Regions from separate parts of the Micromonospora sp. DT178 genome, predicted to be linked through region 2. Evidence: riboswitches for the same ligand, from Rfam matches in the RefSeq annotation. Region 2 holds a riboswitch; each other region holds the start of a gene.
What was found. A riboswitch is a leader RNA that binds a small molecule or an ion and turns the genes downstream of it on or off. The one in region 2 is predicted to bind cobalamin.
Positions count from the first base shown of each region.

Region 1 (3,264 bases), on a different contig from region 2:
CCGCTCGCATGATGCGATGAGCGGGGTGGAGCGGGCCTCGGTGGCCCGGACTTCACCCTGTGAACCTCGACAGTGGAAGCCGCTCGTCCCGGGCGAGGCATTCCGGCTCGCGAGGCCGAAGCCTCGCTCACGGTTGCGGGTCAGCGCCGGCTTCGAACCGGCTTCCCCCCACACGGGACGTATGCAGTTGTGGACCCGGTGTGCACCGGGTGCCGACACCGTACCGCCCGCACGTCTCGCGACGCCAGGGGCGGTGGCCGACACCCGGTGCAGCACCGCGGTCACGCCGTGTGCGGCTCCGGTCAGGGCGCGGCGATGCTCGGCGGGGCGCCCGCGCCGAACGACCAGCCCTCGACGGTGCCCGGGGCCGGGTTGTAGCTGCTCGCGCCGGACGTGCTGTAGGACCAGGCGCCGCCGCTGGAGGCGTGCCAGTACGACCAGTACGCCGTGACGGGCGGGGTGTTGACACACGGATCGGTCGCGACGGTCGGCTTGCCGTTGATCCGGCAGACGAATGCCAGCCCCCAGCGCTGGGTGCCGGTCACCGTGAAGCCGGCGCCCTGGAGGGCGGCCACCCCGGTGGCCGGATCGCCCGGGGCACAGGCGACCTGGACGCCGCCGCCGAGCGCGGCGAAGTCCACCACGACGGTGACGCCGGAGGTGCCGGTGCAGGCGGCGGCCTGCGCGGCCCGTGGGGCGGGTTCGACGGCGGTGAGGGCGACGGTGGCGACGGCAGCGGCCAGCAGGCCGGCGAGTCGTGCGCGCACGGTGGATCGGTGACGGAACACGGTTCCTCCTGGAATCGGGTGAGCGACGGGACGGGTCACGGGCAGGCGGGGATTGGCGTGCCCGGGGTGGCGCCGGCCGCGGACAGCCGGGCGTACCCGGTGCCGGTCAGGCCGAGGACGGCCTGGCCGGTGGCCCGGGCGGCGGTGCCCGGGTCGAAGGTGCCGCCGTCGAAGTCGACCGCGCCCCGGTCGGCCGGTGCCCCGGCGCAGCCGACCTGGAGCCCGGCGAGGAACACCCGCGCCCGTGCCCAGGCCAGCGGTCGGTGACCGTCGTGCAGCGCCTGCGCGGCGAGGCCGGTGCTGTTGGCGTTCGGGGTACCGGCGGCGTTGGCGAAACCGCCGTCGGCGCGCTGCACGGACAGCAGCCAGCTCAGCCCGGCGGCGGCGTCGGTCGGGCGGTCGGCGACCCGCAGCGCCTGCACCGCGAGCGCGGTGGCGTCCACGTCGGAGGTGCAGACCGGTTGCGCGGGCAACGCCGGGTAGCCGCCGTCCGGGCAGCGGGTGCCGGCCAGCCAGGCGGCGGCCGCCGGGGGCGGGCCCTGCGAGGTGTGGTCCAGGGCGAGGAGGGCGAACGACTGGCTGAACGTGTTGCTGTAGTCCCCGTACGCCGACCGGTCGGTGAACCGGCCGCTGGGGTCCTGGAGCGAGCGCAGCCGGGCGATCAGGTCCACGCCGCCGATGTCGGTCGGGTCGCCGCCGCGCACCTGGACGGCGAGGGCGAGCTTGGCGGTCGCGCCCGCGTACGCCTCGGTCGTGCCGTCGCCGACGTAGGCGTCGCGGATGTCCGGTCGGGTGACCCAGGCCAGCGCCCGGGCCCCCGGGTCGTCGGCGACGCCGGCGGCGGCGGCGGCGAACACCGCGTCGAGGGTCAGCCCCTGGTCGGGGTAGGCGACGCCGTCGAAGACCACCTCGAGGCGCTCGCCGTCGACGAGTTGCCGGGCCAGCCAGCCGGCCGCGGCCTCCGACCGACCGACCCCGGCGGGCGAGGTGGGGGAGACGTGGGCTGATGCCGGTGTCGCGAGGGTGAGGGCGGTGAGCACACCGCAGAACAGGGCGAGCAGGCGGTGCCGGCTCAGGCGGACGACCATCGGAAGCGCCTTTCCGGCCCGGCGGTCGTCAGAAGCCCGACGACCACCGCAGCGTGGGGTCGACCGGGACTCCGACCCGTGGGCCACGACGGGTGGGGGAGCGGATTCCGCGCGTACGTCGGGTATTCGGGCTTGCCGTCAGAGGTGCATCTCGACGGCCTACCGTTGCGGGCCAGCGCCGGACTTCGACCGGACTTCCCCCATACATACGCGCTGATTGAGTTGTGGCGTCAGTCTCGCCGGGCACGCGCTTCCGTGTCAATGCGTCGTCCACTGCGGACGCACAGTGGCCGTTGGCGGGGCGGTCGCCGACCGCGGACGCGTCCGGTCCGGGCTCAGGTGGTCCATTCGGTGACCACGGTCGGGTCGCCGGCGGTCGCGTCGCCCCTTAAGATCTCAGCTCATGTCCTCTCCGCGTAAGTCCTAGCTGTCACGCTGCGACACGCGGGTGAAGTCTGCCCTTTTTCGGCGGCTTCTGGTGATTTTTCTCGCTGCGATGCCGTGCGTCGCCGCACCCGCGTGTCTGTCGAGCCCGTGACGGCCCGCCGAGTAGGCGCATTCATCGACAGGACTTCACCATGGACAACCTCACCTCGACGCCGCGACGACACCTGTGGCGCCAGCGCGACTTCCGACTGCTGGTCGGCGGACGGTTGGTCTCACATCTGGGTGACCAACTTCAGTTCCTCGCTCTGCCTCTTCTCGTCGTGGCCCTGACCGGATCCTCGACCCAGGCCGGCATCCTGCTCGGCCTCCAGACTGCGGTCTACATCGTCTTCGGGCTGGTGGCCGGCGCCCTGGTCGACCGCTGGGATCGCAGATCCACGATGATCTGGTGCGAGATCGGCCGTGGGACGCTGACCGCCACCGTGCCCCTCGCCGCGGCGCTCGGCGCGTTGGGCATGCCGCAGCTGTACGCCGTCGCGCTGCTCAACGGTGTGCTCAGCACCCTGTTCGCAGCGGCGAACAGCTCGGCGCTGCCGAACATCGTCGCCAGGAGTGACCTGCCTGGCGCGCTCGCAACGATCGGGGCGATGTCCAACGCGCTCCGGATCGTCGGCGCCTCCGTGGCTGGCATCGCCTACGCCGTGGGCCGGGTGGTCCCGTTCGCGATCAACGCCGCCTCGTTCCTGGCCTCGGCCGTGTCCCTGCTGACCATCCGCGCCGACTTCCAGCAACAATCGGCCACGTCGGCCTCGCCGCGCGTGCTCCTGGCCGACATCGGTCACGGGCTGGCCTGGCTGTGGCGCAATCCGGTGATCCGGACGCTGGCTCTGCTCGACGCGGCGGACAGCCTGCGGTACGGCGCCGGCTACCTGCTGATCATCATGCTGGCCCAGCGCCTGGACGCGAGCCCCACGCAGGTCGGCATCGTCTTCGCCGGCGCA
Region 1 is NZ_JBNCKV010000004.1:169,407-172,670, reverse strand. It holds cobalamin riboswitch at 75-214, opposite strand; gene ACLQ22_RS09525 (hypothetical protein) at 303-788, opposite strand; gene ACLQ22_RS09520 (prenyltransferase/squalene oxidase repeat-containing protein) at 824-1,876, opposite strand; cobalamin riboswitch at 1,977-2,100, opposite strand; gene ACLQ22_RS09515 (MFS transporter) at 2,455-3,264, shown strand, end outside.
Region 1: another riboswitch for cobalamin. It lies ahead of ACLQ22_RS09520 (prenyltransferase/squalene oxidase repeat-containing protein); the one in region 2 lies ahead of ACLQ22_RS00340 (ABC transporter substrate-binding protein).

Region 2 (3,264 bases):
TGGCGTGCGGGTCGGCGACCCAGATGATGACGAACGAGGTCGCCGCCCCGCAGAGCTGCGCGACGGCCACGCCGGCCAGCACCACCCTGGTGGGGGCCAGTGCCGCCCGCCGGCCGGCCACCGCGGCCACGACCGCGAACGCGGCCAGTGCCCCGGCGAAGGCGCCCCCGGTGAGCGCGGCGACCCCACTGCCGAAGCCCAGGACGAGGACCGCGACCGCGCCGAGCGACGCCCCCGAGGAGACCCCGAGCAGGTACGGGTCGGCCAGCGGGTTGCGGGTGACGGTCTGCATCACCGCGCCGACGGCCGCCAGTCCGCCTCCCACGGCGGCGGCCCCGAGCACCCGGGGCAGGCGCAGCCGCCAGACGATGTGCTCGCGCAGCAGCGGCACCTCGGCGTGCGGGAGTCCCAGCCGGTCGGCCACGACCGACCAGACCGTCGACACGGGGATGTCGGCCGGCCCGACGGTGACGGCCACCCCGATCGACACGACCAGCCCGGCCAGCAGGGCGACCAGCAGCACCACCAGGCCGAGCGGGTTGGCCGCCCGGACTCCGGCGGGGGTGGCGCGGTCGGCGGACCCGAGGGCGGCGCGGTCGGCGGACCCGGGGCCGGCGCGGCGGGTCGGGTCGGGGGCGGTGCGGCGGGCTGGTCCGGGGCCGGCGCGGCGGGCCACGGCGGTCAGCGGTCCGCCCCGGCGGGGAGCTGCGCCACGCCCGCGGCGAGCGCCTCGACGCCCAGCACGACGCGCACCCCGGCGGAGGTGGAGGAGAACGGGATGACGACGAACCGTTGCCGGGCCACCGCCGGCAGCTCCTTCAGGCCGGGGTGGCGGGTCAGGAAGGCCCGCTTCGCGGCGGCCGCGTCCCAGCCCGCGTCGACCAGCACGATCACGCCGGGGTCGCGGTCCACGACCGCCTCCCAGCTGGTGTCGGCCCAGCCGCCGGTGAGGTCGCCGAACACGTTGCCCACCCCGACCGCCGACATGATCATGTTGGGGCTGCCGCAGCAGGCGCCCACGCTCGGGGCGTCGGCGCCGGCGTCCCACCAGAGCACGGACACGTCCCGCGCGCCGCCGATCCGGGCGGCGGCCGTCGCGATCCGGGCCCGCTGGTCGGCGATGAGCTTCTCGGCCCGCTCCGGCACCCCGAAGACGGCCGCCACGTCCCGGATCTCGGCGAACACGTCCTCGACGGTCAGCTTCGCCGGCCGGTGCTGCTTCGGGCACCCGGCCGGCGAGAGGTACGTGCCGATGCCGAGCCCCGCGAGCGCGGCGCGGTCGCCGACGCCCTCGTCGCCGAAGGCGCTGTGGAACGAGGCGTAGACGAAGTCCGGCGCCGCCTCCAGCAGCTTCTCCTTCGCCGGGTACCTGTCCGACAGCACCGGCACGGCGGCGTACGCGGCGGCGTGCTCCGGCAGGATCGCGTCGTCCAGGTACGCCGTGCCGGCCATCCGGTCGGCGAGGCCGAGCGCCAGCATGATCTCCGTGGCGGGCTGGTTCAGGGTCACCGCCCGCTCGGGCGGGGCGGCGACGGTGACCGGCGTACCGCAGTTGGTCAGCGCGACCGGAGCGGCGGACGGCGGGGGCGTCGTGGCCGGGGCGTCCGTGGCGCACCCGGCGAGCAGGACGACGAGGACGGACAGGGGCGCGGCAACGCGCCGGGACAGGGTGGACCGCACTGCGCGCACGCGCATCGGGACCGCCTTCCAACACCTCGTGGACGGGTCATCGCAGTGCCGTGGCCGGTCTCCTGGCTGACGGGAGGTGCGTCCGTGGCCGGCCTTCCCAGGCGGGTTACGCCCAGTGACCTCGTACGACGAGGGCCGCGAACTTCCCGATCACAGTGGCGAGGGCCGCACCGGTCTTGCACCGGCTTCCCGAGCACCACGGCAGCGTCACCCTAGCCGCCGACCGCCCCGAAAGTCACGTGACGAACACCGTCAGGGACGGTCCGCCGGGGGCTGTCGGGAGGGCGCGCCGGTCAGGGCTGCGCGGCGGTCGGCAGGTCGACCACCCGGGTGGCCCAGCGGGCCATCAGCGCCGGGTCGTGGGTGATGAGCAGCACCCCGGCGGCGTGCTGCCGCTGGTAGTCGGTGATGACGGCCGCGAGGTGCGCCTGGGTGGAGGCGTCGAGCATGGCGGTGGCCTCGTCGCAGAGCAGGTAGTCGGGCCGGTGCACGAGCGCGCGGGCGAGGCAGGCGCGTTGCAGCTGCCCGTCGCTGACCGCGTGCGGGCGGCGGGCGAGCAGGTCGGGCGTGAGGCCGACGAGGTCGGCCAGCTCCGCCGCCCGGGCCCGCGCCGGTTCCTCGGGCGTGCCGGTGGCGCGCAGCGGCTCGGCGATGATGTCGGCGAGGCCCAGCCGGGGATCGGTGGCGGCGCGGGGGCTCTGGAACAGGATCGCGACCCGGGTACGGACGGCGGCGGGCACCCGGTGCCGGGAACCCGCAACCCGGTGGCCGTCGAGGGTGACGTGCCCGGCCTCGGGGGCGTGCAGCAGGGCCAGCACCCGGGCGAGGGTGGACTTGCCGCTGCCCGAGGGCCCGCGCAGGCCGACCGTCTCGCCGGGCGCGACGCGCAGGTCGACGCCGTCGAGGACGCGCCGGCCGCCGTAGGAGACCGCCACCTCGTGGGCCGCGAGGGCGGTGCTGGTCGTGCCGGCGCTCCCGGCGGTGCTGGTCATGCCGGCGCTCCCGGCGGTGCTGGTCATGCCGGCGCTCCGAGGGTCAGCGGGTGGTGGCAGGCGACTCTGCCCGGTCCACCCGCCGGGGGTGCGGGCGGGGTGCGGCAGACGTCGGTGGCGCGGTCGCAGCGCGGGGCGAAGGCGCAGCCCGGAGGCAGGTCGGTGAGCATCGGCGGATGGCCGGGGACCGGCCGGAAGGCCCGCTCGGGCAGGGCGTCGAGCAGGCCGGCGGTGTACGGGTGGGCGGGCACCGCGAACAACTCGGCCGTCGGCCGCCGTTCCACGATCCGGCTGGCGTACATGACGGCGACCGTGTCCGCGACCCGGCGGGCGGCGGCCAGGTCGTGGGTGATGAGCAGGACGGCGCCGCCGGCGTCGCAGCGGCGACGCAGCAGGTCGAGGGTGTGGTCGACCAGGGGCCGGTCGAGGCCCGTGGTGGGTTCGTCGGCGAGCAGCAGCGGCGGGTCCGGGGCGAGGGCGAGGGCGGTGGCCAGGCGCTGGGCCATGCCGCCGGAGAGTTCGTGCGGGTAGCGGTCGAGGTCGGCGGGGTCGAGACCCACCTCGGCGGCGACCCGCTCGGCCG
Region 2 is NZ_JBNCKV010000001.1:66,070-69,333, reverse strand. It holds gene ACLQ22_RS00345 (FecCD family ABC transporter permease) at 1-676, opposite strand, end outside; gene ACLQ22_RS00340 (ABC transporter substrate-binding protein) at 682-1,695, opposite strand; cobalamin riboswitch at 1,725-1,905, opposite strand; gene ACLQ22_RS00335 (ABC transporter ATP-binding protein) at 1,983-2,708, opposite strand; gene ACLQ22_RS00330 (ABC transporter ATP-binding protein) at 2,705-3,264, opposite strand, start outside.

Region 3 (3,264 bases), on a different contig from region 2:
GAGCAGTGTCGATCTCTCCCGATGACGAGGTGCACATGTTCGACAACCCGACGCTTCGGCGGCGTACCCTGTTGGCTGCCGTCGCCGGCGCCGCGGCCGTCCCCATCGTCGCCGGCCCCGCATGGGCGGCGTTGCCGAAGGTCTACATCGACCCGGGCCACGGCGGCACCGACCCCGGCGCGGTCGGCAACGGGCTGCAGGAGAAGGCCCTGACGCTCGACATCTCCCTGCAACTGCGCAACATCCTGCTGGCCAACTGGGGCGTCGACGTCCGCATGTCCCGGACGACCGACATCACCCGCAGCCTGGCGTACCGCACGGACGACGCCAACGCGTGGGGCGCGAACCTGCTCGTGAGCGTGCACATCAACTCCGGCGGCGGCACCGGCTTCGAGAGCTACCGGTACCCGACGGCGGGCGCGGCCACCGTCAACCTGCACAACGCGCTGCACCCGAGGGTGATCGGCGCCATGCGGACGATCGGCGGGGTCACCGACCGAGGGCTGAAGACCGCGAACTTCCACATGCTGCGCGAGGCGGCCATGCCCGCGGTGCTGACCGAGAACCTCTTCATCGACAGCGTCGCCGACTCGAACCTGCTCAAGCGGGCGGACTTCATCACCGCCGTCGCCCGTGGGCACGCCGAGGGCATCGCCGCCTACCTCGGCCTCGGCACCACCAACCCGCCGCCCACGGGCGGCACCATCGTGGACAACGCCACGGCGGGACGGTTCACGGCGAGCACCAACTGGGGCACCTCCTCGTACTCGGCCCAGCGCTACGGGGCCGACTACCGCTTCGCCAATCCGACGCCCGCCAGCGACGCCGCCTGGTTCAAGGTGAACATCCCGACGGCCGGCGACTACCGGATCGAGGTACGCCACCCGGCCGACCCCGGTTACAACAGCGCGGCCCCGCACGTCGTCGTCACCGCCTCGGGCAACCGCACGGTCAACGTGGACCAGCGCTCCAGCGGCGGCGTGTGGCGCTCGCTGGGCACCTTCGGACTGGCCGCCGGTGACCGCAACCTGGTCGCGGTGAGCCGGTGGACCAGCACCCCCGGCTACGTGGTGGCCGACGCCGTCCGGGTCACCAAGGTCTGATTGCACCGCCTGGGGGCGGACCGGGATCGGGTGACCACAGGATCCCGGTCCGCTCGCACGTCAGTGCCAGTTGTGGAACTCGAGCACCTGGCAGACCAGGACCGCGCCGCCGGTACGGGCCGACAGCTCCTCGGCGCGCAGCGCGACCGTACCGAGCGGACGACAGCCTCCGCGCCGCCGAGGGCGGGCATCGACGCGGACGCCGGGCCGGCGATCGACGGGCGTCACCCGGGCCGCCGATGACACGCCCGAGACCGACATGTGGCGTGTGACAACGACGCCAACCCTATATATGGTGTCGGCGCAGCTGGTTCGGCCGCTCATCCGGAGCGGTCGAGGCAAGAGGGAACCCGGTGGGAATCCGGGACTGCCCCGCAGCGGTGAGTGGGAACGACCGCCGTCATCAGCACTGGGCCGCCAGCGGCCTGGGAAGCGACGGCCAGTAGGAGACCGGCGAGCCCGGTCGCGCCCGCGAGTCCGAAGACCTGCCAGTGCGCCGTACGCCCGCATCCGGGTGTGCGGCGGTCCGAGGCCTCGTGGGACGGCCGACGCCATCCCGACGCGTGCCTGCGCGCGTCGTCGTCGGTGTCCGCTCCCCGCGTGCCCAGGAGTTCCGTCTGGGATCAAGGCTCGCGAGGAGTGAGTGGTGACAGTCACCGAGGTTGTTCCGGCCGACGGCACGGCGGTCGACGATGCGGCCGTGGCGGGCCAGCGGCGGCCGCAGATGCGGGTCCGCAAGCGCGACGGCGGCACCGAGGTGGTCGACGTCAACAGGATCGTCCGCGCGGTCGAGCGGTGGGCCGACGACCTCGCCGACGTCGACCCGCTGCGGGTGGCGACCCGGACGATCAGCGGCCTGTACGACGGGGCGACGACGGCCGAACTGGACCGGCTGTCCATCCAGACCGCCGCGGAGATGATCGGTGAGGAGCCGCAGTACTCGCGGCTGGCGGCCCGCCTGCTGGCCGGGTACGTCGACAAGGAGGTCCGCCGGCAGGGCATCGGCTCCTTCAGCGAGGCGATCCGGCGCGGCCACGCCGAGGGCCTGATCGGCGACGACACCGCGGCGTTCGTCGCGGCCCACGCGAGCGCCTTCGACGCCGCCGTCGACCCGCGCGGCGACCTGCGCTTCGAGTACTTCGGGCTGCGTACGGTCTACGACCGGTACCTGCTTCGCCACCCGACGAGCCGGCTGGTGCTGGAGACCCCGCAGTACTGGCTGCTGCGCGTGTCCTGCGGCCTGTCGCAGGCACCGGACGAGGCGATCGAGTTCTACCGGCTGATGTCGAGCCTGGCGTACCTGCCGAGTTCGCCGACGTTGTTCAACTCCGGCACCCGGCACACCCAGATGTCCTCCTGCTACCTGGTCGACTCCCCGCGCGACGAGCTCGACTCCATCTACCAGCGGTACGCGCAGGTGGCGAACCTGTCGAAGTTCGCCGGCGGGATCGGCATCGCGTTCTCGCGGGTCCGCTCGCGGGGCGCGCTGATCAGGGGCACCAACGGGCAGTCCAACGGGATCGTGCCGTGGCTGCGGACGTTGGACGCCTCGGTGGCGGCGGTCAACCAGGGTGGTCGGCGCAAGGGCGCGGCCTGCGTCTACCTGGAGCCGTGGCACCCGGACGTCGAGGAGTTCCTCCAGCTGCGGGACAACACCGGTGAGGACGCCCGGCGCACCCACAACCTGAACCTGGCCAACTGGATCCCGGACGAGTTCATGCGGCGGGTGGAGTCCGACGGGGTGTGGTCGCTGTTCGACCCTGACGTGGTGCCGGAGCTGCCGGACCTGTGGGGGGAGGAGTTCGACGCGGCGTACCGGGCCGCCGAGGAGCAGGGCCGCTACGTGCGGCAGGTCCCGGCGCGGGAGCTGTACGGGCGGATGATGCGCGCCCTCGCACAGACCGGCAACGGGTGGATGACGTTCAAGGACGCCGCGAACCGGCTGTGCAACCAGACCGCCGAGGCGGGCAACGTGGTGCACCTGTCCAACCTGTGCACCGAGATCGTCGAGGTCTCCAGCGACGCCGAGACCGCCGTGTGCAACCTCGGGTCGGTCAACCTCGCCGCCCACCTGGGCGCGGACGGCATCGACTGGGAGCGGCTGCGCGCCACCGTCCGCACCGCCGTGACGTACCTCGACCGGGTCATCGACATCAACTAC
Region 3 is NZ_JBNCKV010000013.1:167,072-170,335, reverse strand. It holds gene ACLQ22_RS22875 (N-acetylmuramoyl-L-alanine amidase) at 6-1,103, shown strand; gene ACLQ22_RS22870 (hypothetical protein) at 1,164-1,331, opposite strand; cobalamin riboswitch at 1,395-1,609, shown strand; gene ACLQ22_RS22865 (ribonucleoside-diphosphate reductase subunit alpha) at 1,828-3,264, shown strand, end outside.
Region 3: another riboswitch for cobalamin. It lies ahead of ACLQ22_RS22865 (ribonucleoside-diphosphate reductase subunit alpha); the one in region 2 lies ahead of ACLQ22_RS00340 (ABC transporter substrate-binding protein).